3 regions of the Enterobacter sp. UPMP2052 genome follow, and region 2 is predicted to be linked to each of the others. Evidence: predicted binding sites of a transcription regulator. Region 2 holds the regulator's gene; each other region holds the start of a gene.

Region 1 (9,906 bases), 610 kb from region 2:
TGACCGCTGGTGAGCGCCACCGAGTAGAACTCGCCGATGGAGTTGTCCCCGCGCAAAATGCAGCTTGGGTATTTCCAGGTGATGGCCGAGCCGGTTTCCGACTGGGTCCAGGACATTTTGCTGTTCTCACCTTCGCACAGCGCGCGCTTGGTGACGAAGTTCAGAATGCCACCGGTATTGCCTTCCCCCGGGAACCAGTTTTGCACCGTGGAGTATTTCACTTCCGCGTCTTTGTGGATGATCACTTCCACAACCGCAGCATGAAGCTGGTAGCTGTCACGCACTGGCGCTGAGCACCCTTCGATATAGCTGACGTAACTGCCTTCATCGGCGACCAGGATAGTTCGTTCGAACTGACCGGTTTTCTCTGCGTTGATACGGAAATAGGTCGACAGCTCCATCGGGCAGCGCACCCCTTTCGGCACGTAAATAAAGGTACCGTCGGAAGCCACCGCGGCGTTCAGGGCCGCAAAGAAGTTGTCGTTACTCGGCACCACGGTACCGATGTACTTTTTCACCAGCTCAGGGTGATCGTGGATCGCTTCACCGAACGAGCAGAAGATGATCCCCTGTTCGCCCAGTTTTTCACGGTAGGTCGTCGCGACGGAGACGGAGTCAAAGATGGCGTCCACCGCCACCTCTTTGCCTTCGCGTACCGGTACCCCGAGCTGGTTGAAGGCGTCTTCTACCTCTTTACTGAGGAAGCCATTGTCAGCGCCGGTTTGCTGGACCGCGCCAGGCTGAGAGGCGCAGGTGTCATCACAGCTGCCGCAGGACGGCGCGGAGTAGTAGCTGTAATCCTGATAGTTCAGCTTATCGTAGTGCGCTTTCAGCCAGTGCGGCTCCTCCATTTCCAGCCAGGCGCGAAACGCGCTCAGGCGGAATTCGAGCATCCACTCCGGCTCATTACGCTTGGCCGAAATGGCACGCACAACCTCTTCGTTGATGCCTTTCGCCAGCTCATCGGTCTGCAACTGCGTGAAGAACCCCTCTTTATAGTTGAGGTGCCCGCCACTCCAGGTGTTAACATCACTCGTTGCTTCAGTATTACGAGACATAGTACCGCCTATACCCCAAAGCTTTCGCCGCAGCCACATTCGTTCTGGGCTTTCGGGTTATGAAATTTAAACAGCTGATTTAAACCTTCACGAACATAGTCAACCTCGGTGCCGTCGATAAAGGGCATCGCCTGCAGCGCGACGTAGAGCTTCGCGCCGTCAGTTTCAAACACCAGGTCATCTTTCGCAGGTTCTGTGACGGTATCCAGCACATAGCCGAAGCCTGCGCAGCCTGTTTGTTTTACGCCTAAACGCACGCCCAGTATCTCGGGCTTCTTCGCCACCAGTTCATGGATGTGGGCTGCAGCGGCGGGCGTAAGCGTTAGCCCACGCCAGGCAAAATCGGCAGGATTGAAGGTTTCTGAATGCAGTTCCATAGGTCCACCTCATCTAATAAGCCACCAGGGCATAACACCATGTTAGTGATAACGATTATCACTTCAACCCCTTGCGAGCAGGGGCTTTCGGCTTAATCGCCCTTTTTGGCGACTTTCCTTAAGCATAGACCCTGTAGCAGGTTGCAGGAGGGAGGGTTTGAATTGTTCAATGCATTGATAAATGGCGTATTTTTCAATAAGAGAGAATTAAAATCGGCAAAAGTAAAATATGCATCGGAAATGCCTATTATTAAGATAGATTTTCTGGTTTCTGCGGTTTTTAGCAATTTACGCTAAATCAAAGAGTTGCCGTTAAGGGGTTTCTGCAGGAACCTGCCGCTGGGTTATGCGCTGATTGCCTGACGTAGTGTTAACGGCAAGGTTCGTGAAACATCACCCCTATTTCTCAAAGTCTGGGTGTGGAAAGCGTTTATCCCTGCGAAGAACAGGCTTAATCGCGAAAGGTATTGAGTGAGGTTATTTACCCTTGTTTAAGCATGGATGCGATCTATTTTGGTTAATATCGCTTCGTCATTATTTACATCTTGCTCAATATATTCGGCGTAATGTTTCCCTGTTAATTGTTCATACAAAGGGAAAATTTATGTCATGGAATAAATCAGAAGCCGTTTCTTATGCCCACACCCACGCTCAGGCTCAGGCTCATACCGGCCATTATTGCGCGCGTGCCGTCGCTGCCGCCATTCGAGCTGGCGGCGTAAAAATCGAAGGCGCTAATGCTAAAGACTTCTGGCGGTCGCTCGAAAACGCAGGGTTTGTTAAAGTGTACGGGACCCCCGTTGCTGGAGATGTAGCAGTCATTGATGCACTGCCGGGCCCAGGTGAATATGGTCATGCATGCATATACGACGGCGCAGGAACGTGGTATTCCGATTTCAGACAAAACAGCTTATATCCAGGACCACGGTACAGAACGTTACAGCCTGCCGTGACGCTTTACAGGCATTATTAAAATGAAAAAAGTAGCCGTTCTTCTCATCCTCAGCGCCACCGCATCAGCAGCGGATGATATGCAAATTCCCATGCAGCGAGCGCTTGAATTTAATCGCTGGTACGTGAACCAGATTAATGACGACCACTTTCCCATTAGTGATAGCGGACGCATTGATACCTACGTCACCGCAAGCACTATGCAGAAATTGCGTCATGCGCAGGATCCGCGCTACGCCGATGAAGAATATTATGACGCAGATTTTTTCACCAAATCGCAATATATCGGTGACGACTGGGCGCAAAATGTGTCGATAGCTTCTTATGATGCCGATCCGGTTTGCGTTAACGTCAGCATCACTTACGGCAAAAAAAATCCCCACACGGTTATCGACTGTATGGTTAAGGAGAATGGTGTATGGAAAATTCAATCCGTCGCTGCACGAGATAATAACTGAACCACATTACAACGGATCATGAATGGAATTCATCCGTGAAAACATCGTCTCACCAGAAAGCATAAACCCCGCATCGGCGGGGTTCTCATCGTCAATCACATTATTATCGCGTGGCCGCGTTATACCGATTATTCTGCCCCGTGGAATGACACGGCAAAACCCTGTTCCCGCCAGTGATCCAGCTGTTCCTGCTGGCGTGCCGTAGGCGTTTTTCCCGTCCAGACGAAGATTTTTTGTCCCGGGAAAAGCTCGGGGCGCGGGGAATCAATGGGTTCAGCCAGGACGTCAATATGCCATCCTTTCCACGCCAGGCGTGCAGCTTCGAGCCAGAGATGGGTTCGGTCATCACACTCCCAGCCAATCAGCAGCGCGTCTTTGCCGACTTTCTTGCGCGATTCAACCAGGCTTGTGATGGCAAATTCAATCAGTACGCCGTCGAGCAGGCTCGCCATGTGACGCACCGTATTCTGGTCCTGATTCATTTTTTGACGTACGGGAGTGATAATCATGTCGATCAGCACATCCATCGCGTAGTCGCGACGAAACTCGCTGATCTTGGCGCGCAGCTTTGTTGGGTTCGCGTAGCGCAGAACGGTTAACATCTCTTCCTGAAGCACCACCCAACTGCTTTGGGTCAATACTTCTTTGTTTTCAAGTAACGCTTTAACTTTACCGACCGACACGCCGCTTTTCATCAGGCGCTTGATCTCTTCGATACGCAGGATATCTTCATCGTCAAACTGCCGATGACCCCCTTCGCTGCGCTGTGGCTTTAACAATCCATAACGGCGCTGCCAGGCACGCAGCGTAACGGGGTTAATACCGCATCGTTCGGCGACTTCGCCGATACTGTAATAGGCCATAAACTCCCTCACGCTCAATACTTCCATACCTAACTCGTCTTACCTTATCAGATTGTACAACGCATTTGTATAACTAACTCCTCATCCTGGAACAAGTGGATGGTGTACAAACCATCCACTCGTTAATGTATTGTTGTATAAATTTGATCGTTCGTACAGCTATGCGTGAGTCATAGTGTACAACCTGATTAAATTTCGAACTTTTTCTCAGGCCAGGCGATGGCTGGAACGCCGCCCAACCGTGGGCTGGCAAAAAGATGCCCCTGGAACTGAGAAATGCCAGCCGATTCCAGCCACATCCACTCTTCAGCCAGCTCAACGCCTACGGCACAAAACTGGATTTCAAGCGAAGCGCAGCACTTAATGATCGCCTGGATAATCGCCTGACGCGGCCCGCTTTTGTGAACGTTCGCCACCAGATCGCGGTTTATCTTGATTCTGTCCGGCTGAAACTGAGCCAGAAGCTGCAACCCGGCAAATCCGGCACCAAAGTGATCGATTGTCACGCTGATACCGGCGCTTTTAAGCTGTCTCACGGCGTGATTAAATTCCTCAAAGCGTGAAATGGCTTCGCTTTCAGTGAATTCCACCACGATTTGCTCCGGTACAAAGCCGTTCGCTTCGATTGCCGTGAGCAAAAAGTCCACCGCATTCGGCGCATTAACCAGCGTCATCGGCAGCAGATTGAGGGACAGCGTCTGGGTCTGAAGCCCCAGCGCGCAGGCCATGGAAAGCGCGACCTGCTTACTTTTCAGGTCGGCTTCATAGATGGCATTGCCCGTGAGTGATGAAAAATAGTCCGCTGGCGATCCGCCATCCACCGTACGGACAAGCGCTTCCCACGAGACCACCTGCTGCATAAACGGGTCAACGATAGGCTGAAACGCGAAGCTACAGTCTGCGCCCTTCGGCACCACAGCAGGCTGTGCGGATAACGCGGTTTCTTCCTGAACAAAATCCCAGGCATCCGCAGAGGGAAGTTCAAAGTAGTTGGCTTTTTCCGTAGCCTCAACGAACGTGCGGAAGAATTGCAGCGCGCGGTCGTTGTATGTCATCTGGTACTTGGTGGTGCCTTTGTCCAGCACCTGCTGGAGAACCTCGTCCCTGTCATATTTACGCAGGTCGAAAAGCTCCATCCCGACGTTACCAAACCGGCGTGAAGGCCCATGGTCGCAAAGCAGCTCCACCAGATTGTGATGTCGCGGATCGCGGCAAATATTCTGATAGATTGCCAAAACGCTCGCTTCGGGTCCCTCGAGTAACTGGAAAAAATGCGTTCCATTGAACAGCAAAATTCCGGTTACGTCCGCGTGTTGGTTCTTCCTGTTTGCAACCCCTACCATGTCTTCCAGTGCTTTTACTGGAACGTCCTCGCAGATGTGACTGCGGTAAATGATGGTTGTTAGCATGCTCGTTCCGGGGTTAAAAGGGTCGGCCACAAATCATTGTGGGTAGGGTTCTGTTATAGCACATTAATTCGCTAACAAATAATCTACATCTCAATAAGTTACATGCGATCGCACACCCCGCAAGCATCCTGTACAACACAGCATTCAGAACGCGCATTGTACAATATATCCTGACACAGTCGCATAAAATTAACTTCACATAACCACATGTTAAATAACAATATTTGTTATAAACGCTACAAAATATTTAAAAAACTGTACATTTTCCATGTACAGATTTAAAAAATGTGTATACCTTATTTGTAACGTTACTGATTACGGAATTTTACAGGAGCGAAACATGCAACAGAACGGTTACGTCGCTGACTCAGCAGCCGCGATTGCGCAGTACTTCGAAAAAGCCGCGCTTCCCACTCAGCAAGAGACGCTGGGCCAGGTGGTTGTTGAGATCCTGAGCGACGGGCGGAATTTGAATCGCAAATCGCTCTGCACCAAATTATTAAGTCGCCTTGAAAGGGCCTCCGGCCCGGAAGAGGAACAGCACTATCACATGCTGCTTGGACTGCTCTTTGAACGATAATGAACAGCAGTGATGTAGACAAACTGATCGACCAGCTTATCGGTGAAGCCGTTCTTTCTCTACTGAAAGAGCGGGGGCCAGTTACAACCGAAGCGCTGCTTCAGCGTCTGCAACGTATGAAAGCACATGAAAAGAATCCCCAGCGGCGGGAGACACTCGCGAAGGTGATTGCCGAAATGGGTGAAACCACAATCCCGTTTATGCGTCGCAGAGCCGCTCAAGGACGATCTAACAGAGAGGGATCTCTGAAATATAACAGAGACAATGTAGTGCCTTTATTTGGTAATGGAAAACCGTCCGATCCAAAGAAAATACATTGACTACAACTTAACAGCTACGGTGAGAACAAATGAGACAAAATATTCAGCTTCAACCCGAATACCATTCCGCCTTTTTAGATAGCGCGTTATCGGAGTATTTCCGTCACGCAGGCGAGCGTTTTGCTGAAGAGTCCGCTGTTTTTTCTACTGCAGTCCGTTGTGTTTTGGCCTCGGAAGGCCATCTGACCAATAAAGCCATTATTCTGTGGCTCATCCAGACGCTGGAAACCACGCACGATGTGGTCCAGGCAGACGTAATCCGCAAAACGCTGGAAATTGTGGTGGGCTACACCATGGACGATCTTTAACATCTTTCCCTCATTTATGCCGGCGTGTCATTTTATCCAGAATGACACGCCCTTTTCCTCTTCTGCTTTTTACGATTAATGACTCAGTTCGTCGCGAAATACGGCAGGCCAGTTATTTTTTTCTGCCAGCCGGTTCATCCACAGCACTAACTCATAATCACTCCGCAAATTGAATTTCTGCATCGCCATATATTTGTGCGTAAACACGGTTTTGCCGCTAATACGTAATTTATTGGCTATCTGCAGCACCGTCATACCTTTATGCAAGCCAATCATAATGCGGATTTGCTGGGGTGAGAGGTATTTTTGCTGGCAATCAAAACATGATACAGCCTGCTGATGATATTCAGGGCGCTGGAGGTTATGCCACAGACGGCAGAGTTCCTGGCGCATTCTGGCAAGCGATGCGCGTCGGGAGATAAAAATAATATCCTCAAAACAGGAGCCCAATGCGCAGGCGCGCCGGTCATCATCGACAAAGCCAATGATTATCCCCTTCTGTCGCGCATGCAGTTCCGGCAAACAGCTAAAGCACTCCCCTGGGCATAACGACAGCACGATGATATCGGCGTTTTTCACGCTTTCAGGTGTAAAGGTAAAATTAAAGCCGATAGTCTGCCCGCGTTCGCGCCAAAAGAAATCGCTAAAAAACGCGGTGAGTCCGCAGCGGAATAAGGCATTAGATTCTTTTATTACGATATTGATCATTTTTCTCTCTTTACGCTCATACCGTTCAGTTGTACTGCATGGTGAGGACCACCACCGCGCTCAGCGATCCGGGCGTTGCCCTGCCGTCGACCGATGTGACCACGGCCTGCATGGGCAGCGTGACCGTTCTGTCTGCGCCGATCGCCCGCGTAATTGTTGACCCGCTCCCCTTTAACGTCCCGCTGCTCGCCTCGGACATGGCAATAGCCACATGCGTCGCCGTGCCGCTGTTCTTGTAATACTCCGGCCCAGCGTCGGGATCAGGCGTCCCGGTGAAGAGCACCGTTACGCTCCGCGTGCCCGCCGGACACAGGGTAAAGGCCAGGTTAAACGAAACCGGATCGGTAGACGCGCCCGGGGTAGCCATGTTTGTAGCCTGATGATCGCCAAGGTTGATATCGAGATTGTCATTGCCTGCGTTAAACACGCAGGGTGACGCGACAATATTTCCCGTGACGTTCAGGTTCACACCATCCGCAGCCTCTGCACTGGTGCTCAGCAGGCTCGCCAACAGCAGCACTTTGATTTTCATCTTCACAGGCTCCCGCTACTGGTAGGTGAGATTAAGCGTGGCGGATGCATTCGCGGAGCCCGCCTCCACGGCCGGCAGCGTCTGATAATAGCGCGCGGTCAACGGAAACGTCTCCTGCCCACCCGCAGCGGACTTCATCACCAGACGGTTATTCAACGTCAGCGGCGTGCCGTTATATAACAGCTGTACGCCGACGCCTTTTGCCGTACCGGTGTTACCCTGTCCGGTTAAGGCCAGCACGCTGTTATTCGCCACATCGGGGTTCTGAATGCCGCTTAAGGTCGCCGTCACGTTGGCACCCGCATCGCAATTCAGCCCAAGGTTTTGGGTGTTTTGCGCGCCCGAAGGGGTAGTACCCACCGTTGAGCCAAACGTCGCGGCGGAGATATCGCCTATCGGAAAGGTCAGTTGCGGCGTGAGGATCGTGCAGGCCACGACGTTAACGGTTCCGTCGGTAATACGCGTGGTCAGGCCGTCGCGAAAAACGCCGTCAGCGTCCTGCACGGCGACGACGCCGACAACGCCCGGCGTCAGCGAGCCAGAAGTCACTGGCCCGGTGACAATCAGTTCAATTTTCCCGCCCCACCATTCCACGTAAGATGTCTGCGCGTTATACGAAAAGGTGTTCATCGGGTTGTCGAAATGCGGGCCCGAAGAGAAGCGGATACCAATTCCCGGGATATTGGTATCGTAGATATGATTGCCCAGGGTGCTCGGCACAGCATTCAGATAGCGCAGGCTGAACCCCAGCATTAACGGGTTGCTGCAGCCACTTAAATACGATTTCGTCGTGGTGGCCGCGCGGGAAAAGATAACCGTCCCCACCGCGACATCGCGCTGCACTGACAACGTCCCTACCGAGAGCGTCGACTCCAGGGGCGTGATCGTCGTGCAGGTGCCGGCGACCGCGACAGGTGCGCTTAACGCGAGACAAAGCATAAAAATGAAGATCGGTAATCGCATCGGTTAAACCCTAAAGGCAGTTAATTGTCAGTTCGGTCATGCCCGCCGGAGAAGGCTGGTTCGCAAGTGCGAACGCGGCGCGGCACTGCTGGTCCGGGCCAGGCCCCCACTTCACGTCGAGCGTTCCCCGATCCTCCAGGCCGGAGAGGTACGCCTGCCCTCTGTCGCCCACAATCACGCTGTCGCTCTCCGTGCGCGCCAGGGTGACGATGGCACCAAAAGGCACGGCACGCCCCCGGTAAAGCAAGGTTATCAGGGCGCGGCGGCCAATTTTCGCCCTGTAGTCCGATCGCACTACCGCGCCACGGGTTGGCGTCACCGTCTGGGTGGTCAGCTCCAGCTCGACGTCGTCAGGCAGGCTTTCGGGCGCGAGGGTAATGTCGTTTTGACGGTATACCGACAGATTGCTGACCACCGTATAGCCGCGAAAGTCAGTTTTGACGCCCGGCTGGTTGCGGATAGCAACATCATGCGCGCCCGGCGCTTTAACCAGTGAGTTGGTCTCGCCAAGCGGCTGCGTGAGCGTCAGGCCATTCTCATGCAGAAGGATCCCGCCCTGCAGGCCATAGTTGAGGCGGGCGCTCTGTTTGTCGTAGCCGTATCCCAGGCTCGCATCGCCGTAAGCACCTTTATAATCGCCGCTCAGGGTGCCGGAGTTGCCTGCGCCACGGGTGCCATAGCCCTGCTGCAGGTTCCAGCTCAAGGCCTGATTGTCCAGTGCCACACCGTTCAGGCCGACGTTGTGCGTCGTGCCATTATGTTTACTGACGTTCATCCCTTCACTGGCCCACGTCTGCGGCAGGAACGTATCAAGCGGGACGCTGATGTTCAGGGCCAGAAGCTGATCTTTTTCATACCGCTTTTGGCTGCCACTGGCGTCGGGGGTGCCGTTTCTGCTGTACGTCCACGTCAACCCGAAGCTGACATGCCGCCAGTAGTTGTTATACCCAAGGCTGTAGGACGCCATGGTTCGTCCGGAATTCCAGTAATCTTCCCGCGCCGCGCTCAGCATCAGCGACCCACGGTTTCCGCCGAGCGACTGACTCATCGTCAACTCCGCCCGGTTGCGACGCCGCTCCTGAACGATGCGGTTATCGCCATACGTATCCAGAGTCTCCTGCATGCCGTAATAGCCGCGGGTGGCATAGCGGTAGCCCGCAATTGAAAAATGGGTGCCAGTGCTGACCATGTTTTTAGCGTATCGCGCCCGCAGGGACTCGCCGTGAGCCTGGCCCTCGCCCTGAGGCGATGATTCGCTCCGCGTCACGTCCACAGACACGGCACCGAGGCCGCCCATATTTTTTCCGACGCCCAGCGACAGGGCCTGATACTTAGCGCATGCCTGCAGGCCGCCGTAAAGGGTGTATCCCTGCGGCAAA
Region 2 (9,906 bases):
GTTTCCCGCCGGAGCCAAACGGCTACCTGCACATCGGCCACGCGAAATCTATCTGCCTGAACTTTGGTATCGCACAAGACTACCAGGGACAGTGCAACCTGCGTTTCGATGACACTAACCCTGCAAAAGAAGACATCGAATACGTTGAGTCTATCAAGAACGACGTGCAATGGCTGGGCTTCAACTGGTCGGGCGATATCTGCTACTCCTCTAACTATTTTGATCAGCTGTTCGCCTATGCGGTTGAGCTGATCAATAAAGGTCTGGCGTATGTGGATGAGCTCTCTGCTGACGAAATCCGTGAATACCGCGGTTCGCTCACCGCGCCGGGCAAAAACAGCCCGTACCGCGACCGCAGCGTAGAAGAGAACCTGGCGCTGTTTGAAAAAATGCGTGCCGGTGGCTTCGAAGAAGGCAAGGCCTGTCTGCGTGCCAAAATCGATATGGCCTCGCCATTCATCGTCATGCGCGACCCGGTGCTGTACCGCATTAAGTTCGCGGAACACCACCAGACCGGGAACAAGTGGTGCATCTACCCGATGTACGACTTCACCCACTGCATCAGCGATGCGCTGGAAGGCATTACGCACTCCCTGTGTACTCTGGAGTTCCAGGACAACCGTCGTCTGTACGACTGGGTGCTGGATAACATCACCATCCCTGTGCACCCGCGTCAGTACGAGTTCTCTCGTCTGAATCTGGAATACACGGTGATGTCCAAGCGTAAGCTGAACCTGCTGGTAACCGACAAGCATGTAGAAGGCTGGGATGACCCGCGTATGCCGACTATCTCTGGTCTGCGCCGCCGGGGTTACACCTCTGCCTCTATCCGCGAGTTCTGCAAACGTATTGGCGTGACCAAACAGGACAACACCATTGAGATTGCCTCTCTGGAATCCTGCATCCGTGAAGATCTGAACGAAAACGCTCCGCGCGCGATGGCGGTGATCGACCCGGTTAAGCTTGTTATCGAAAACTACCCGCAGGGTGAGAGCGAGATGGTGACGATGCCGAACCATCCGAGCAAGCCTGAAATGGGCACCCGTGACGTGCCGTTTAGCGGTGAGATTTGGATCGATCGCGCGGATTTCCGCGAAGAAGCCAACAAGCAGTACAAGCGTCTGGTGCTGGGCAAAGAAGTCCGTCTGCGTAATGCGTACGTGATTAAAGCCGAGCGCGTCGAAAAAGACGCGGAAGGCAACATCACCACCATCTTCTGCTCTTACGATGCCGAAACGCTGAGTAAAGACCCGGCGGATGGCCGTAAAGTGAAGGGCGTTATCCACTGGGTGAGCGCATCGCACGCGCTGCCGGTTGAGTTCCGCCTGTATGACCGTCTGTTCAGCGTGCCTAACCCAGGCGCTGCGGAAGACTTCCTGTCAACGATTAACCCGGAATCACTGGTGATCAAGCAGGGCTTTGCCGAACCGTCGCTGAAAGCCGCACAAACCAGCAAAGCGTTCCAGTTTGAACGTGAGGGTTACTTCTGCCTGGACAGCCGCTACAGCACTGCGGAAAAACCGGTATTTAACCGTACTGTCGGTCTGCGCGATACCTGGGCCAAAATCGGCGAATAATATCGCTGCACTGGTCAATCAGAAACAAACGCCGCTAATTGCGGCGTTTTTTTATTTAACGATCATGCCGTTAAAGAACGCTTTTAATAACGGAAGTCAAAATAACTGGTCAATGCGGTGCTACTTATTTTTTTAAATAAAGTTTGTATATACCCGAAAACAGTAAAGAGGAATTAACAGACAGGTTTTTTAACCCTTAGCCATTGAAAAATCGCGCTTCCCCCCGCCATTACTCGCTTCGGCGTAAATGTTACAAAGCACTACTAATTATGTGCACTTCGTCATAATCCTGAGTTTTGCCCACGAAAAAGCATTGATAATTCGCGTCGCGAAAAATAACCTAAAGACGGTAGTTAATTCGAGGGTATTTCTAACTACCCCTGACCATTAGGTCTTTTTATATTTTTCGCCGTTCAGGCGTTTTTAATTCGTCAAAGAGGAATAATCTATGCGTACGTTCAGTGGCAAACGTAGTGCGCTGGCGCTGGCAATTGCCGGTGTGACAGCAATGTCGGGCCTGGTGATTGCGCCAGAGGCTAAAGCAGAAGGTTTCATTGATGATTCAACCCTCACGGGCGGAATTTATTACTGGCAGCGTGAGCGTGACCGTAAAGACGTCACTGAAGACAAATACAAAACCAACCTTTCACACTCCACCTGGAACGCCAACCTGGACTTCCAGTCGGGTTATGCCGCGGATATGTTTGGCCTGGATATTGCGGCGTTTACCGCAATAGAAATGGCGGAAAACGGCGACAGCGGTCACCCGAACGAAATCGCATTCTCCTCCAGCAATAAAGCCTATGACGAAGACTGGTCCGGGGATAAGAGCGGCATCAGCCTCTATAAGGCCGCGGCGAAATTCAAATACGGCCCGGTATGGGCGCGCGCAGGTTATATTCAGCCAACCGGACAGACGCTGCTAGCCCCACACTGGAGCTTCATGCCGGGTACCTATCAGGGCGCAGAAGCGGGGGCCAATTTTGACTACGGTGACGCCGGGGCGCTGAGCTTCTCCTATATGTGGACCAACGAGTACAAAGCGCCGTGGCACATTGAGATGGATAAGTTCTACCAGAACGATAAAACCACTAAAGTGGACTACCTCCACTCCCTGGGTGCGAAGTATGACTTCAAAAACGACCTGGTACTGGAAGCCGCCTTCGGACAGGCTGAAGGCTATATCGATCAGTATTTCGCGAAAGCCAGCTACAAATTCGACGTTGTGGGCAGCCCGCTGAGCACCAGCTATCAGTTCTATGGCACGCGTGATAAAGCCAGCAACGGCACCGTTAACGATATCTACGACGGTACCGCATGGCTGCAGGCGCTGACCTTCGGTTACAAGGTGGGCCAGGTTGACCTGCGTCTGGAAGGGACGTGGGTGAAGGCGGAAGGGCAGCAGGGTTACTTCCTGCAGCGTATGACCCCAACATACGCCTCATCAAACGGTCGTCTGGATATCTGGTGGGATAACCGCTCTGACTTCAACGCCGACGGTGAAAAAGCCGTCTTCTTCGGTGCAATGTATGACCTGAAAAACTGGAATCTGCCAGGCTGGGCGGTCGGTGCTTCTTATGCTTACGCGTGGGACGCGAAGCCTGCTGATATGGCAACCCCGGATGCGTACTACGATCCTAATTACCGCCTGAAAGAGTCCTCCTACAGTCTGGATGCTAGCTACACCCTGCAGGACGGGCGTGCCAAGGGCACCATGTTCAAACTGCACTTCACGCAGTATGACAACCACTCCGATATCCCAAGCTATGCGGGCGGTTACGGCAATATCTTCCAGGATGAACGTGACGTGAAATTCATGGTCATCGCGCCATTCACTATTTTCTGATGAAACCCCGGCGGGCGTGGCCCGCCGAAACGGAGACGGCAGATGAAAAGAAAAGTAGTCATGGTCGCGATGCTGGCAACAGGGCTGGTGGCCTGTGCGCAGCCTCAGGCCCCGAAAGAAGATTCGCGTCTGAAAGAGGCCTATAGCGCCTGTATCAATACCGCGCAAGGCTCGCCGGAGAAAGTTGAAGCCTGCCAGAGCGTGCTGAATGTGCTGAAGAAAGAGAAAGCGCATGAACAGTTCGCGACGCAGGAGAATGTCCGCGTGATGGATTACCAGGCCTGTATTCAGGCGCGTCAGACCGGTAACGAGCAGGAAGTCGAGAAGCGTTGCGATAAGATCTGGCAGGAAATTCGTAATAATAACCAATAGCGCTGTTTGACGCCCGGTGGCGCTGCGTTTACCGAACCTACAGAGGTGTCATCGCCCGTAGGCCCGGTAAGCGCAGCGCCACTGGGCTTTTTAAGGCAAAAAAAAAGCCAACCTTGCGGCTGGCTCAGAGTATGAAAGTTTGCTTATTTCGCGTCGTGCGCGTGCTCATCTTCGCGGCAATCGCCTTCCGCACAGTGTCCATACAGGTACAGGCTGTGGTTAGTCAGACGGATACCGTGGCGCGCGGCAATTTCACGCTGGCGTGATTCAATAGAATCATCGCTGAACTCAATGACCTTGCCGCAGTCGAGGCAGATCAGATGATCGTGGTGGTGTTGCTGGGTCAGCTCGAAAACAGATTTACCGCCTTCGAAATTATGACGGGTAACAATGCCCGCGTCATCAAACTGGTTCAGCACACGATAAACGGTTGCCAGCCCAATTTCTTCGCCCATGTCGATAAGACGCTTGTAAAGGTCTTCCGCACTGACATGGTGATTGTCTGGCCCCTGAAGCACTTCAAGGATTTTTAACCGAGGAAGCGTTACTTTCAGGCCAGCCTTCTTTAATGCGGTATTGTTGTCGGTCATGCGGAATCTGTCCTGTTGCTAAACGTTTCACTTCAAAAGAAGAAGTGACAGAAAATGCACCTGGGATAATGCGTCTCATTATAGAACTGCCATGGCTAAATGAAAACTGCAAGTCTCAGGCAAAGTATGCTTATAAAAACGTGGTATCACCAACAAACTTGTTCGATGGAGCCCACTTTTTATCAGGGGGATATTGTACAGGTCTGAGCGAAAAAGTTAAAAGTTTGTAGCAATTAATTTAATCGGTTTTACCTGGCATGCGGGCGCAACCGCAGTTGCGCCGCAGGAAAATCAGGCGTTAAGAATGTCGTCGAGGTTCAGTTCTTCACGGACCTGCTTCACCCATTTTTCGACACGCTCAGCGGTCAGTTCTGGCTGACGATCTTCGTCGATAGCCAGACCCACGAAGTGGTTGTCGTCTGCCAGGCCTTTGGACGCTTCAAAGTGGTAGCCCGCCGTTGGCCAGTGGCCGACAATCGCCGCGCCGCGTGGCTCAATGATGTCGCGGATGGTGCCCAGCGCATCACAGAAGTATTCCGCATAATCTTCCTGGTCGCCGCAGCCAAACAGGGCGACCAGCTTGCCGTTGAAGTCCACTTCTTCGAGCGTCGGGAAGAAATCGTCCCAGTCGCACTGCGCCTCGCCGTAGTACCAGGTCGGGATACCCAGCAGCAGGATGTCATAACCTTCGAGGTCTTCTTTGCTGCTTTTGGCGATGTCATGTACATCGGCAACGTCTTTACCGAGCTGTTTTTGAATGTTTTTTGCGATATTTTCGGTATTGCCGGTATCACTGCCGAAGAAAATGCCGATGATTGCCATGAGTAAAATAACCTCTTGAAACTTAATGGTATGGTGGCGCAATTTGTCCACGGATAAGGGCAATAATAGCAGAACTGGCAACCCTGCGGAAACAGCTATCGCGCAGGACTGCACTCTGTGCTACATGAAAAGGGAAATACGGGGGTTTTTCAGACTTATGCCTTGCTGCGTAACGCGTTGAGCTGAGCGATCAGCATCTCTTCAATCAATTCGCTGCGGCTGATATCACGGGCGGAGGCCAGCTCGTTTAGCGCATCGACAGCGTCAGCGTTGAGCTTCAGTTCGACACGCTTAAGCCCACGATTTTTATCGCGTTTAAGCTGGTTGCGTTTATTGATACGCAGCTGTTCATCACGCGAAAGCGGATTCGTCTTGGGTCGTCCCGGGCGACGCTCATTCGCGAACAGGTCTAGTGTCGTACGGTCCGTTTGTTCTTTGGCCATGATTCAGAGACTTCGGGGGAAAACAAGCCGCCCTGTTAATGCCCGGGCGATAAGCGCGCCATCATACATCACCGAAAACGACACGCCAACGACTGGAAGCCCTCTGTCTTCCAGTCGCTCTCTTTTTAATCAATTCGCCGTATCAGTAAGATAGCGGCGGATAGCGCGCAGGACCGCCTCCGGTTTTTCTGCATGAACCCAGTGGCCCGCCCCGGCGATGACGTGCGCGCGAGCCTGTGGGAACTGCGCCAGCAGTGCGTCGCGGTACGCCTCGGTCACGTAGGGTGAATTGCCGCCGGTAATAAAGAGGGTAGGGTGCTGCCAGGCGGGAACCGGCTGCCAGCCGACAATGTGAGCATACTGATCCCAAAGTACCGGGACGTTAAAACGCCACTGGCCGTCGACAAAGGATTTAAGCAGGAACTGCACCACGCCTTCCTCATCGAGGTGTTCACGCATGACGGCTGCGGCCTGCTGACGGGTAGACACGCCAGACTCCGTGACCGCATTGATCGCCGCGAAAATCTCGTCGTGGCGACGCACGTCGTAATCCACGGGGGCCACGTCAACCACCACCAGGCCAGCAATACGTTCCGGTGCCAGCGCCGTCAGCGCCATCACCGCTTTGCCACCCATGGAATGCCCGACTAAAGTGACCTTCTCAAGTTGATGTGCATCCAGCGTATCCAGCAAATCCTGCGCCATCGCCGCGTAAGTCATGTCAGGCGAACGCCCGGAAAGGCCATGATTACGCATATCGACCTGCAAAATGTCATGATCGGCAACCAGATCGCGCGCCAGTATGCCCAGGTTATCCAGGCTACCAAACAGGCCGTGAACCAGTACGATGGGAGAATTATTGTTCGGCGATTGTGCAGATTGCGCTCGGGTATTCAATTTCATGGCAAAGTTCTTTTTTTACGTATGTCAGGTTAGGGTATCATGTTGTCCATTCTGCCGCCCGGCTGCAAGGATCCAGTTTAATCCGACTTTTGCCGCCAACCTGGTTTGACGCTATCCGCTGTTGGGATTTGCTCCTATAATCCCAACGACTTGTATTCAGATAAGATATCGCACTGGATTAAGATGAAAACAATCGAAGTTGATGACGAACTCTATCAGTATATTGCCAGCCAGACGCGGCATATCGGGGAGAGCGCGTCCGACATTTTACGGCGTATGCTCAAAATTTCCGCCGCCGCACAGCCTGCTACCCCAGCCACTAAAGATGTCGTCTCTCAGCCGAGTGTTACCGCACAAGCAAAACCTGCCGTCGCGCCGGTGAAAGACAAAGTGCGCGCGATGCGCGAGCTGCTGCTGTCAGATGAGTATGCAGAACAGAAAAAGGCGGTTAACCGCTTTATGCTGGTGCTGACTACACTTTATTCACTGGATAACACCGCGTTTGCTGAAGCGACCGAGTCGCTGCATGGTCGTACCCGCGTTTACTTCGCGGGCGATGAGCAGACGCTGCTGCAAAATGGCAATCAAACCAAACCTAAACACGTCCCGGGTACACCGTACTGGGTGATCACCAATACCAACACGGGCCGCAAGTGCAGCATGATTGAACACATCATGCAGTCCATGCAGTTCCCGGCGGAATTGATTGAAAAGGTTTGCGGTACAATTTAACCCTTGCATCAGAAGGACCAGGCAATGGCAAATCACAGCCGTGCAGGCCAACCTGCACAACAAAGCGATTTGATTAACGTCGCTCAACTGACCGCCCAGTACTACGTGCTGAAGCCGGTGGTGGGCAACGCAGAACACGCAGTGAAGTTTGGTACATCTGGCCACCGCGGCAGCGCGGCGCGCCACAGCTTTAACGAGCCGCACATTCTGGCCATTGCCCAGGCCATCGCGGAAGAGCGCGCCAAAAACGGCGTCACCGGACCGTGCTATGTTGGGAAAGATACGCACGCCCTGTCTGAACCGGCCTTCATTTCCGTACTGGAAGTGCTGGCGGCAAACGGCGTCGACGTGATCGTGCAAGAGAACAATGGCTTTACGCCAACGCCTGCGGTGTCCAACGCCATTCTGGTGCACAACCAGAAAGGGGGCGCGCTGGCAGACGGGATTGTGATTACGCCATCCCACAACCCGCCGGATGACGGTGGCATCAAATACAACCCGCCTAACGGTGGCCCGGCAGACACCAACGTCACCAAAGTGGTGGAAGACCGCGCCAACGCGCTGCTCGCAGACGATCTGAAAGGCGTTAAGCGCATCTCTCTGGATGCGGCCATGGCCTCTGGCCACGTGAAAGAGCAGGATCTGGTGCAGCCATTCGTGGAAGGGCTGGCGGAGATCGTCGACATGGCGGCGATTCAGAAAGCGGGCCTGACGCTGGGCGTTGACCCGCTTGGCGGTTCCGGTATCGAATACTGGAAACGTATTGCCGAGCACTACAAGCTGAACCTGACCATCGTGAACGATCACGTCGATCAGACCTTCCGCTTTATGCACCTGGATAAAGACGGCGCGATCCGTATGGACTGCTCGTCAGAGTGCGCAATGGCCGGCCTGCTGGCGCTGCGCGACAAATTCGATCTGGCGTTTGCTAACGACCCGGATTATGACCGTCACGGTATCGTCACGCCTGCCGGCCTGATGAACCCGAACCACTATCTGGCGGTGGCGATTAATTATCTGTTCCAGCATCGTCCACAGTGGGGCAACGAGGTGGCTGTCGGTAAAACGCTGGTCTCTTCTGCGATGATCGACCGCGTGGTCGATGCGCTGGGCCGCAAGCTGGTGGAAGTGCCGGTAGGCTTCAAATGGTTTGTTGACGGTCTGCACAACGGCAGCTTCGGCTTCGGCGGCGAAGAGAGCGCGGGGGCTTCCTTCCTGCGTTTCGACGGCACGCCGTGGTCAACCGATAAAGACGGCATCATCATGTGTCTGCTGGCGGCTGAAATCACCGCTGTCACCGGTAAAAACCCGCAGGAGCACTATAACGAGCTGGCGGAGCGTTTTGGCGCGCCAAGCTACAACCGTCTCCAGGCGAGCGCGACCTCTGCGCAGAAAGCGGCGCTGTCTAAGCTCTCGCCAGAAATGGTCAGCGCCAGCACTCTGGCCGGTGATCCGATCACGGCTCGCCTGACGGCCGCTCCGGGGAACGGCGCGTCTATCGGCGGTCTGAAGGTGATGACCGAAAACGGCTGGTTCGCCGCGCGTCCGTCCGGCACGGAAGATGCGTACAAAATTTACTGTGAAAGCTTCCTCGGCGCTGAGCACCGTCAGCAGATTGAGAAAGAAGCGGTAGAGATTGTCAGCGAAGTGCTGAAAAACGCGTAAGTGCTGGTGTGGTGCGGGCTGATGCCCTCACCCCGGCCCTCTCCCACAGGGAGAGGGAGAAAACACTAAAAACGGCAACCCCAGGGTTGCCGTTTTACATTGATTTTGTAGGCCCGGTAAGCGCTAGCGCCACCGGGCTTTTTTTTAGCTGTGTTTGTTCGTCAACTCAAAACGCGGCGAAACCAGCCCGTACAGCGTCCAGCCCATAAACGTGACCATTGCGCCGTAGAGCATCGCTTCCTGACCGGAGGAGTAGAGCGCATAGAAGCTGTAGATGGCCCCAATCAGCGCCACGATATTCGCCGCTTTTGCTTTGCGCGGTTCGACCTTCGCCACCTTCTGAATGATCACCAGCGCTGCCATCGACAGGATATACGGAATGATATTGGTCACCACCGCCAGGTTGACCAGCACGTTGAACTGGCTGTTCAGCGACGGGCTGATGGTCATCAACGACAGGCCGCTCTGGAAAATCACAATCGCCAGCATTCCCTGCACGGGCGCATCGGCTTTGGTCACGCGGGAGAAGATTTTCGGAAAGTAGCCTTCATCCGCCGAGGATTTAAACACCTGCGCGATGGTAAACTGCCAGCCGAGCAGCGAACCACAGCAGGACATCACCATCAGCCCCATAATCACTTTCCCGACTTCCGGGGTGAACATTTGCGCGAAGGCCAGACCGAACGGCGCGGTAGAGCTGGCAAGATCCATATTTGGGACGATCCCGGCAATCACGTTGGTCGAGACGATGTAAATCACCGCCGCCCCCAGCGTACCGCCCAGCACCGCAATCGGCACGTTCTTCTCCGGGTTTTCCACCACGTCGGCGTTGGCACAGGCCGATTCCAGGCCCAGGAAAGCCCACAGTGTCATGGCGATGGACGAACCTACCGCGGTAAAGAACGGCACATGGTGCGGGTTCCACGAGTTGGCGTACATCGTCGGGCTAAACCAGA
Region 3 (9,906 bases), on a different contig from region 2:
ATACCGGCCGTAAAATTGGTTCGCCCATCACCGACCTTGCTTTGCGTATGCTGCATGATATGACCGGCGCGGACAGCAGCGTCTCTAAATGCTATTTCACCCGCGCCAAAAGCGGCGTGTTGATGAAATCTGAAACCATCGCCATTCGCAACCGCGAGCACCGCGTTATCGGGCTGCTGTGCATCAACATGAACCTTGATGTGCCGTTCTCGCAAATTATGAGCACCTTCGTTCCGCCGGAGACACCAGACGTTGGCTCGTCCGTGAACTTTGCCTCATCGGTTGAAGATCTTGTGACCCAGACGCTGGAGTTCACTATCGAAGAAGTGAATGCCGATCGCAACGTCTCCAACAACGCCAAGAATCGTCAGATCGTGCTGAATCTCTACGAGAAAGGGATTTTTGATATCAAAGATGCCATTAACCAGGTGGCCGACCGTCTGAATATCTCTAAGCACACCGTTTATCTGTACATCCGTCAGTTCAAAAGCGGTGATTTCGCAGGGCAAGATAAGTAATGCGTTTTGCGTTAATGGTGACAGGCCCGGCATACGGCACCCAGCAGGCCAGCAGCGCGTTGCAGTTCGCCCATGCGCTCATTGAAGCCGGGCACGAGCTGGCGAGCGTCTTTTTCTATCGGGAAGGGGTCTATAACGCCAACCGGTTTACGTCGCCGGCGAACGATGAGTTTGACCTGGTGCGTGCCTGGCAGGCGTTAAATGAAACGCAGGGCGTTGAGCTGCACATCTGCGTGGCCGCCGCGCTGCGCCGCGGCATTACCGATGCCGCAGAGGCCGAACGTCTTGGGTTACCTGGCGCGAACCTGCAGCCTGGATTTTCGCTCAGTGGCCTTGGCGCGTTGGCGCAGGCTGCGCTGACCTGCGACAGAGTGGTGCAATTCTGATGAAACGTGTCGCTTTTGTATTTACCTCGGCACCCCACGGGAGCACGTCAGGCAGAGAAGGGCTGGATGCGTTACTGGCGACATCAGCCTTAACGGAAGATATCGGCGTGTTCTTTTTGGGCGACGGGGTTTTCCAGCTGCTGGCAGGCCAACACCCGCAGGCTATCCTCGCGCGCGATTACATCGCGACCTTTAAGGTGCTGCCGCTCTATGACATTGATACATATTATGTGTGCGCTGATTCATTAGCCGCTCGCGGGCTCAATGATAAGACGCCTTTCGTGCTGGATGCGACGATCCTGCCCTCCGGTGCGCTGCGCGAACACCTTTCTCACTATGATACTGTTCTGACTTTCTGAGGCCGTCATGCTCCATACCCTGAGTCATTCACCCTGGCAATGTGATATCGACGCGCTACTGAGCATGCTGCGCGAAGGTGATGATCTCCTGCTGATACAGGATGGGGTCATCGCAGCGCTCGACGGCAGTCGCTTCGTTGAAATTCTCAGCAATGCCCCCATATCCCTCTCTGCGCTTAAAGACGATCTGGATGCGCGAGGTCTTACTGGTCAAATTTCAGCCAAAATTGACGTGGTTGGCTATACTGATTTCGTCAATCTTACTGTGAAGCATGCCAGTCAAATGAACTGGTGATTTGAGATCGCTGTATATTTCTTGACACCTTTTCGACGTGGCCCTAAAATTTCGCGTCCTCATATTGTATGAGGTCGATTTATTACGTGTTTACGAAGCAAAAGCTAAAACCAGGAGCTATTTAATGGCAACAGTTAACCAGCTGGTACGCAAACCACGCGCTCGCAAAGTTGCAAAAAGCAACGTGCCTGCGCTGGAAGCCTGCCCGCAGAAACGTGGCGTATGTACTCGTGTATATACCACCACTCCTAAGAAACCAAACTCCGCACTGCGTAAAGTATGCCGTGTGCGTTTGACTAACGGTTTTGAAGTGACTTCCTACATCGGTGGTGAAGGTCACAACCTGCAGGAGCACTCCGTGATCCTGATCCGTGGCGGTCGTGTTAAAGACCTTCCGGGTGTTCGTTACCACACCGTTCGTGGTGCGCTTGACTGCTCTGGTGTTAAAGACCGTAAGCAGGCTCGCTCCAAGTACGGCGTGAAGCGTCCTAAGGCTTAATGGTTCTCCGTTAAGTAAGGCCAAACTGATTTATCTTAATGTCAAACTAAACTCGTAGAGTTTTGGACAATCCTGAATTAACAACGGAGTATTCCCATGCCACGTCGTCGCGTCATTGGTCAGCGTAAAATTCTTCCAGATCCGAAGTTCGGATCAGAACTGCTGGCAAAATTTGTAAATATCCTGATGGTAGATGGTAAAAAATCTACTGCAGAAGCAATCGTATACAGCGCGCTTGAGACCCTGGCTCAGCGTTCTGGTAAAAATGAACTGGAAGCTTTCGAAGTCGCTCTCGACAACGTGCGCCCGACTGTAGAAGTTAAGTCTCGCCGCGTTGGTGGTTCTACTTACCAGGTTCCAGTTGAAGTTCGTCCGGTTCGTCGTAATGCTCTGGCAATGCGTTGGATCGTTGAAGCTGCTCGTAAACGCGGTGATAAATCCATGGCTCTGCGTCTGGCGAACGAACTTTCTGATGCTGCAGACAACAAAGGTACTGCAGTTAAGAAACGTGAAGACGTTCACCGTATGGCAGAAGCCAACAAGGCGTTCGCACACTACCGTTGGTAATCCCTTCGGAGTCATAGTCACCAGGCGGGCGCTTCAGAGAAGCCGCCCGCTCTGGGTTACTTAACTGAACGCCTAAAGATATAAACGAGGAATCAAATGGCTCGTACAACACCCATCGCACGCTACCGTAACATCGGTATCAGTGCGCACATCGACGCCGGTAAAACCACTACTACCGAACGTATTCTGTTCTACACCGGTGTAAACCATAAAATCGGTGAAGTTCATGACGGCGCAGCCACCATGGACTGGATGGAACAGGAGCAGGAGCGTGGTATTACTATCACCTCCGCAGCGACTACTGCATTCTGGTCAGGTATGGCTAAGCAGTACGAACCGCATCGCGTAAACATCATCGACACCCCAGGGCACGTTGACTTCACCATCGAAGTAGAACGTTCCATGCGTGTTCTTGACGGCGCGGTAATGGTTTATTGCGCAGTTGGTGGTGTTCAGCCACAGTCTGAAACCGTATGGCGTCAGGCGAACAAATATAAAGTTCCACGCATCGCGTTCGTTAACAAAATGGACCGTATGGGTGCTAACTTCCTGAAAGTTGTTGGTCAGATCAAAACCCGTCTGGGCGCGAACCCTGTTCCGCTGCAGCTGGCAATCGGTGCTGAAGAAGCTTTCACCGGCGTTATCGACCTGGTGAAAATGAAAGCCATCAACTGGAACGAAGAAGACGCAGGCGTTACCTTCACTTACGAAGATATCCCAGCAGACATGCAGGACCTGGCTGACGAATGGCACCAGAACCTGATCGAGTCCGCAGCGGAAGCTTCTGAAGAGCTGATGGAAAAATACCTGGGTGGTGAAGAACTGACTGAAGAAGAGATCAAGCAAGCTCTGCGTCAGCGCGTTCTGAACAACGAAATCATCCTGGTAACCTGTGGTTCTGCGTTCAAGAACAAAGGTGTTCAGGCGATGCTGGATGCGGTAATTGATTACCTGCCATCCCCGGTTGACGTTCCTGCGATCAACGGCATCCTGGACGACGGTAAAGATACTCCGGCTGAGCGTCACGCAAGTGATGACGAGCCGTTCTCTGCACTGGCGTTCAAAATTGCTACCGACCCATTCGTGGGTAACCTGACCTTCTTCCGCGTTTACTCTGGTGTGGTTAACTCCGGTGACACCATCCTGAATTCCGTGAAAGCGGCGCGTGAACGTTTTGGCCGTATCGTACAGATGCACGCTAACAAACGTGAAGAGATCAAAGAAGTTCGTGCGGGCGACATCGCTGCAGCAATCGGTCTGAAAGACGTGACCACTGGTGACACACTGTGTAACCCGGATCACCCGATCATTCTGGAGCGTATGGAATTCCCAGAGCCGGTAATCTCTATCGCCGTTGAACCAAAAACCAAAGCTGACCAGGAAAAAATGGGTCTGGCTCTGGGCCGTCTGGCTAAAGAAGACCCATCATTCCGCGTATGGACTGATGAAGAATCTAACCAGACCATCATCGCTGGTATGGGTGAACTGCACCTGGACATCATCGTTGACCGTATGAAGCGTGAATTCAACGTTGAAGCGAACGTGGGTAAACCTCAGGTAGCTTACCGTGAAGCGATTCGCTCTAAAGTTACCGATGTTGAAGGTAAACACGCTAAGCAGTCTGGTGGTCGCGGTCAGTACGGTCACGTTGTGATCGACATGTACCCACTGGAGCCGGGCTCTAACCCTAAAGGTTACGAGTTCATCAACGACATCAAAGGTGGTGTAATTCCTGGTGAATACATCCCTGCCGTTGATAAAGGCATCCAGGAGCAGCTGAAAGCTGGTCCTCTGGCTGGTTACCCGGTTGTTGACATGGGTGTTCGTCTGCACTTCGGTTCTTACCACGACGTTGACTCCTCTGAACTGGCGTTTAAACTGGCTGCGTCTATTGCCTTTAAAGAAGGCTTTAAGAAAGCGAAACCAGTTCTGCTTGAGCCAATCATGAAGGTTGAAGTAGAGACTCCTGAAGAGAACACCGGTGACGTTATCGGTGACTTGAGCCGTCGTCGCGGTATGCTGCGCGGTCAGGAATCCGAAGTAACTGGCGTTAAGATCCACGCTGAAGTTCCGCTGTCTGAAATGTTCGGATATGCAACTCAGCTGCGTTCTCTGACCAAAGGTCGTGCATCATACACCATGGAATTCCTGAAGTATGATGATGCGCCTAACAACGTTGCTCAGGCCGTTATCGAAGCCCGTGGTAAGTAATCCACAGGATTAAAACCTAAGTCCCGTGCTCTCTCCGAAGGGGAGAGCACTATAGTAAGGAATATAGCCGTGTCTAAAGAAAAATTTGAACGTACAAAACCGCACGTCAACGTTGGTACTATCGGCCACGTTGACCATGGTAAAACTACCCTGACCGCTGCAATCACTACCGTACTGGCTAAAACCTACGGCGGTGCTGCTCGTGCATTCGACCAGATCGATAACGCACCAGAAGAAAAAGCTCGTGGTATCACCATCAACACATCCCACGTTGAATATGACACCCCGACTCGCCACTACGCACACGTAGACTGCCCAGGCCACGCCGACTATGTTAAAAACATGATCACCGGTGCTGCGCAGATGGACGGCGCGATCCTGGTTGTTGCTGCGACTGACGGCCCAATGCCTCAGACTCGTGAGCACATCCTGCTGGGTCGTCAGGTAGGCGTTCCTTTCATCATCGTGTTCCTGAACAAGTGCGACATGGTTGATGACGAAGAGCTGCTGGAACTGGTAGAGATGGAAGTTCGTGAACTGCTGTCTCAGTACGATTTCCCAGGCGACGACACTCCAATCGTTCGTGGTTCCGCGCTGAAAGCGCTGGAAGGCGAAGCAGAGTGGGAAGAGAAAATCATCGAACTGGCTGGCTTCCTGGATTCTTACATCCCAGAACCAGAGCGTGCGATTGACAAGCCATTCCTGCTGCCAATCGAAGACGTATTCTCCATCTCCGGTCGTGGTACCGTTGTTACCGGTCGTGTAGAGCGCGGTATCATCAAAGTTGGTGAAGAAGTTGAAATCGTTGGTATCAAAGAGACTGCTAAGTCTACCTGTACTGGCGTTGAAATGTTCCGCAAACTGCTGGACGAAGGCCGTGCTGGTGAGAACGTTGGTGTTCTGCTGCGTGGTATCAAACGTGAAGAAATCGAACGTGGTCAGGTTCTGGCGAAGCCAGGCTCAATCAAGCCACACACCAAGTTCGAATCTGAAGTGTACATCCTGTCCAAAGACGAAGGCGGCCGTCATACTCCGTTCTTCAAAGGCTACCGTCCACAGTTCTACTTCCGTACAACTGACGTGACCGGTACCATCGAACTGCCAGAAGGCGTAGAGATGGTAATGCCAGGCGACAACATCAAGATGGTTGTGACACTGATCCACCCAATCGCGATGGACGACGGTCTGCGTTTCGCAATCCGTGAAGGCGGCCGTACCGTTGGCGCGGGCGTTGTTGCTAAAGTTCTGGGCTAATTAATTATCCCTGAATTAAAAAGGACGCTTCGGCGTCCTTTTTTGTTTTCTGCGATTTAGTGCTGTCACAAATTTTCGCATTTTTTGTACTCTCCCGACGCGTATCCTGCGGCTTGTGCTATTGTAATCATAACCATTCTCACTTACACTTTGCGCATATTTTGAACGGGAGTGTGTATGTACGTTTGTCTTTGTAATGGTGTGAGTGATAAAAAAATTCGTCAGGCCGTTCGTCAATTTCAGCCACAATCCTTCCAGCAACTGCGCAAGTTTGTTCCAGTGGGAAATCAATGCGGTAAGTGCGTTCGTGCTGCCCGTGAGATCATGCAGGATGAACTGATGCAGATCCCAGAATTCAAAGAGATTGCCTGAGCGCCTCTCTTTTTTTTGACATCCCTGTAGCCCGTTCTACGCTTCAATGAGTGGAAGCGGAGGGACTATATAATGAAAGGTGATGTTAAAATCATAAGTTATCTCAATAAATTATTGGGAAATGAGCTTGTCGCAATCAACCAGTATTTTCTTCATGCAAGAATGTTCAAAAACTGGGGCCTGACGCGCCTCAACGATGTTGAATACCACGAATCCATCGATGAGATGAAACACGCCGATAAGTACATCGAGCGTATTTTATTCCTTGAAGGCATTCCTAACCTGCAGGATCTCGGCAAACTGGGCATCGGCGAAGACGTCGAGGAGATGCTCCGTTCCGATCTGAATCTTGAGCTTGAAGGAGCGAAAGATCTGCGTGAGGCTATCGCCTATGCCGATAGCGTCCATGATTACGTTAGCCGCGACATGATGATTCAGATTCTGGCCGATGAAGAAGGCCACATCGACTGGCTTGAAACCGAGCTGGATCTGATCAGCAAAATAGGCCTGCCGAACTATCTTCAGTCGCAGATCAAAGTGGAAAGTTAATCAGACTTTGCCAGCCGACGCATAAACCCGCTGCTGCCAGAAATGGTCCAAAAGGCAGTGGGTTTTTTAATGGCTCTTTTTCAGGATGCCATAAAGAGAGAATAAGAAGATAAAGGAGCGCCATCAGCGCAGCAGCGAGTGCCAGAACGGGCAAAATGCACCAGCCATGCCATGCTCCTAGCGCCGCCAGGTATTTTACGTCGCCATAGCCCAACCCCTCGCGATGACAAACCAGTCGATACCCCCAGTAGATTGCCGCGAAACCCAGATAGCCTGCCATCGCGCCAGCCACTGCGCTGGGGAGAAACTGCGGGTGAAGGCAAAGCTGGAAAAGCAGTCCTGTCCAGAGGAGCGGGCACACGTAGCGGTCCGGTAGTAACCCGGAGCGAACATCTTCGCGTACCAGTAAAGCCGTAAGCAATAAATAGATGAGGAGAAAGGGCAGGGCAGTCAGCATGTCATCATCCTTGAAAAGAGGTTTTGCGCATCTTCCTCACAACGTTGACGGCTAACAAATTGAAAAATGAAGTCCTGCGTGGCGGCTTCAAGGAAAGAGTTGAAAAGCGAAGCGTTGCCAGAACGTTTGCGAGGGGCTGCGCATAATGACTCTCTGGCGCTTATTTTCTAAACGACACTTGCGTCTTGCGCATATTTACGTATAATGCGCGGGCTTGTCGTAATTGACGGCGGGTTCAATCAGAACCGGAGTGACTCATTTTGTTGCTCAACAATGCTCCCAATTGGGGAGCTACGTAAGAACGGTTACACTCTCCCATCAATCGTAATGGGTTTGAGGAGTAATCATTTTCGTTTATAAAATAATTGGAGCTCTGGTCTCATGCAGAACCAAAGAATCCGTATCCGCCTTAAAGCGTTTGATCATCGTCTGATCGATCAATCAACCGCGGAAATCGTCGAGACTGCTAAGCGCACTGGTGCGCAAGTCCGTGGTCCGATCCCGCTGCCGACCCGCAAAGAGCGCTTTACCGTTCTGATCTCTCCGCACGTTAACAAAGACGCGCGTGATCAGTACGAAATCCGCACTCACAAGCGTCTGGTTGACATCGTTGAGCCAACTGAGAAAACCGTTGATGCTCTGATGCGTCTGGATCTGGCTGCCGGTGTAGACGTGCAGATCAGCCTGGGTTAATCAGGTCATCGAGCGATTGAGAGGTTGATACAATGATTGGTTTAGTCGGTAAAAAAGTGGGCATGACCCGCATCTTCACTGAAGATGGCGTTTCAATCCCAGTAACCGTAATCGAAGTTGAAGCAAACCGCGTTACTCAGGTTAAAGATCTGGCTAACGATGGCTACCGCGCTGTTCAGGTGACCACTGGTGCTAAAAAAGCTAACCGTGTAACCAAACCAGAAGCGGGTCACTTCGCTAAAGCTGGCGTTGAAGCTGGCCGTGGTCTGTGGGAATTCCGTCTTGCTGAAGGCGAAGAGTTCACCGTAGGTCAGGATATTAGCGTTGAGCTGTTTGCTGACGTTAAAAAAGTTGACGTAACCGGTACCTCTAAAGGTAAAGGTTTTGCTGGTACCGTTAAGCGCTGGAACTTCCGTACCCAGGACGCTACTCACGGTAACTCCTTGTCTCACCGCGTTCCGGGTTCTATCGGTCAGAACCAGACTCCGGGCAAAGTGTTCAAAGGCAAGAAAATGGCAGGTCAGCTGGGTAACGAACGTGTAACCGTTCAGAGCCTGGACGTAGTACGTGTTGACGCTGAGCGCAACCTGCTGCTGGTTAAAGGTGCAGTTCCGGGTGCAACCGGTAGCGACCTGATCGTTAAACCAGCTGTGAAGGCGTAAGGGGATAGCAATGGAATTAGTATTGAAAGACGCGCAGAGCGCGCTGACTGTTTCCGAAACTACCTTCGGTCGTGATTTCAACGAAGCGCTGGTTCACCAGGTTGTAGTTGCTTATGCAGCTGGTGCTCGTCAGGGTACTCGTGCTCAGAAGACTCGTGCTGAAGTAACTGGTTCCGGCAAAAAGCCGTGGCGCCAGAAAGGTACCGGCCGTGCGCGTTCAGGTTCTATCAAGAGCCCGATCTGGCGTTCAGGTGGCGTGACCTTCGCTGCGCGTCCTCAGGACCACAGTCAAAAAGTTAACAAAAAGATGTACCGCGGCGCGCTGAAAAGCATTCTGTCCGAACTGGTACGTCAGGATCGTCTGATCGTTGTCGAATCATTCTCTGTTGAAGCGCCTAAAACTAAGCTGCTGGCACAGAAACTGAAAGACATGGCTCTGGAAGATGTGCTGATCATCACCGGTGAGCTGGACGAGAACCTGTTCCTGGCTGCGCGCAACCTGCACAAGGTTGACGTACGCGATGCAACTGGTATCGACCCGGTTAGCCTGATCGCCTTCGACAAAGTCGTAATGACTGCTGATGCTGTTAAGCAAGTTGAGGAGATGCTGGCATGATTCGTGAAGAACGTCTGCTGAAGGTGCTTCGCGCACCGCACGTTTCTGAAAAAGCGTCTACTGCGATGGAAAAAACTAACACCATCGTTCTCAAAGTTGCTAAAGACGCGACCAAAGCAGAGATCAAAGCTGCTGTGCAGAAACTGTTTGAAGTCGAAGTCGAAGTCGTTAACACCCTGGTTGTTAAAGGGAAAGTTAAACGTCACGGACAGCGTATCGGTCGTCGTAGCGACTGGAAAAAAGCTTACGTCACCCTGAAGGAAGGCCAGAACCTGGACTTCGTTGGCGGCGCTGAGTAAGTCGGAGGAGTAATACAATGGCAGTTGTTAAATGTAAACCGACATCTCCGGGTCGTCGCCACGTAGTTAAAGTGGTTAACCCTGAGCTGCACAAGGGCAAGCCTTTTGCTCCGTTGCTGGAAAAAAACAGCAAATCCGGTGGTCGTAACAACAATGGCCGTATCACCAC

The links. The regulator Fur, encoded in region 2, represses iron uptake genes when iron is present. The targets are predictions, from matches to a motif close to ATAATAATGAGAACNACTATCAA.
Region 1: a site for Fur is predicted at 1,475-1,497, ahead of sufA (Fe-S cluster assembly scaffold SufA). Genes of this name have one in related genera too.
Region 3: a site for Fur is predicted at 6,210-6,232, ahead of bfd (bacterioferritin-associated ferredoxin). Genes of this name have one in related genera too.

What each region holds. Positions count from the first base shown of each region.
Region 1 covers NZ_JBSKJR010000001.1:1,420,234-1,430,139, forward strand. Annotated here, with positions in the region: gene sufB (Fe-S cluster assembly protein SufB) at 1-1,058, opposite strand, end outside; gene sufA (Fe-S cluster assembly scaffold SufA) at 1,067-1,435, opposite strand; gene ACWKX3_RS06590 (CHAP domain-containing protein) at 2,040-2,408, shown strand; gene ACWKX3_RS06595 (DUF3828 domain-containing protein) at 2,410-2,844, shown strand; gene ACWKX3_RS06600 (MerR family transcriptional regulator) at 2,973-3,707, opposite strand; gene ACWKX3_RS06605 (diguanylate phosphodiesterase) at 3,896-5,116, opposite strand; gene ycgZ (regulatory protein YcgZ) at 5,457-5,696, shown strand; gene ACWKX3_RS06615 (hypothetical protein) at 5,696-6,016, shown strand; gene ACWKX3_RS06620 (biofilm/acid-resistance regulator YmgB/AriR) at 6,046-6,324, shown strand; gene ACWKX3_RS06625 (helix-turn-helix transcriptional regulator) at 6,400-7,032, opposite strand; gene ACWKX3_RS06630 (fimbrial protein) at 7,058-7,564, opposite strand; gene ACWKX3_RS06635 (fimbrial protein) at 7,580-8,527, opposite strand; gene ACWKX3_RS06640 (fimbria/pilus outer membrane usher protein) at 8,538-9,906, opposite strand, start outside.
Region 2 covers NZ_JBSKJR010000001.1:2,032,420-2,042,325, reverse strand. Annotated here, with positions in the region: gene glnS (glutamine--tRNA ligase) at 1-1,577, shown strand, start outside; gene chiP (chitoporin ChiP) at 2,026-3,423, shown strand; gene chiQ (ChiQ/YbfN family lipoprotein) at 3,466-3,795, shown strand; gene fur (ferric iron uptake transcriptional regulator) at 3,939-4,385, opposite strand; gene fldA (flavodoxin FldA) at 4,677-5,207, opposite strand; gene ybfE (LexA regulated protein) at 5,363-5,650, opposite strand; gene ybfF (esterase) at 5,780-6,553, opposite strand; gene seqA (replication initiation negative regulator SeqA) at 6,737-7,285, shown strand; gene pgm (phosphoglucomutase (alpha-D-glucose-1,6-bisphosphate-dependent)) at 7,310-8,950, shown strand; gene potE (putrescine-ornithine antiporter) at 9,095-9,906, opposite strand, start outside.
Region 3 covers NZ_JBSKJR010000005.1:187,773-197,678, forward strand. Annotated here, with positions in the region: gene ACWKX3_RS15770 (helix-turn-helix transcriptional regulator) at 1-518, shown strand, start outside; gene tusD (sulfurtransferase complex subunit TusD) at 518-904, shown strand; gene tusC (sulfurtransferase complex subunit TusC) at 904-1,263, shown strand; gene tusB (sulfurtransferase complex subunit TusB) at 1,271-1,558, shown strand; gene rpsL (30S ribosomal protein S12) at 1,683-2,057, shown strand; gene rpsG (30S ribosomal protein S7) at 2,154-2,624, shown strand; gene fusA (elongation factor G) at 2,721-4,835, shown strand; gene tuf (elongation factor Tu) at 4,905-6,089, shown strand; gene bfd (bacterioferritin-associated ferredoxin) at 6,267-6,461, shown strand; gene bfr (bacterioferritin) at 6,534-7,010, shown strand; gene ACWKX3_RS15820 (prepilin peptidase) at 6,994-7,467, opposite strand; gene rpsJ (30S ribosomal protein S10) at 7,849-8,160, shown strand; gene rplC (50S ribosomal protein L3) at 8,193-8,822, shown strand; gene rplD (50S ribosomal protein L4) at 8,833-9,438, shown strand; gene rplW (50S ribosomal protein L23) at 9,435-9,737, shown strand; gene rplB (50S ribosomal protein L2) at 9,755-9,906, shown strand, end outside.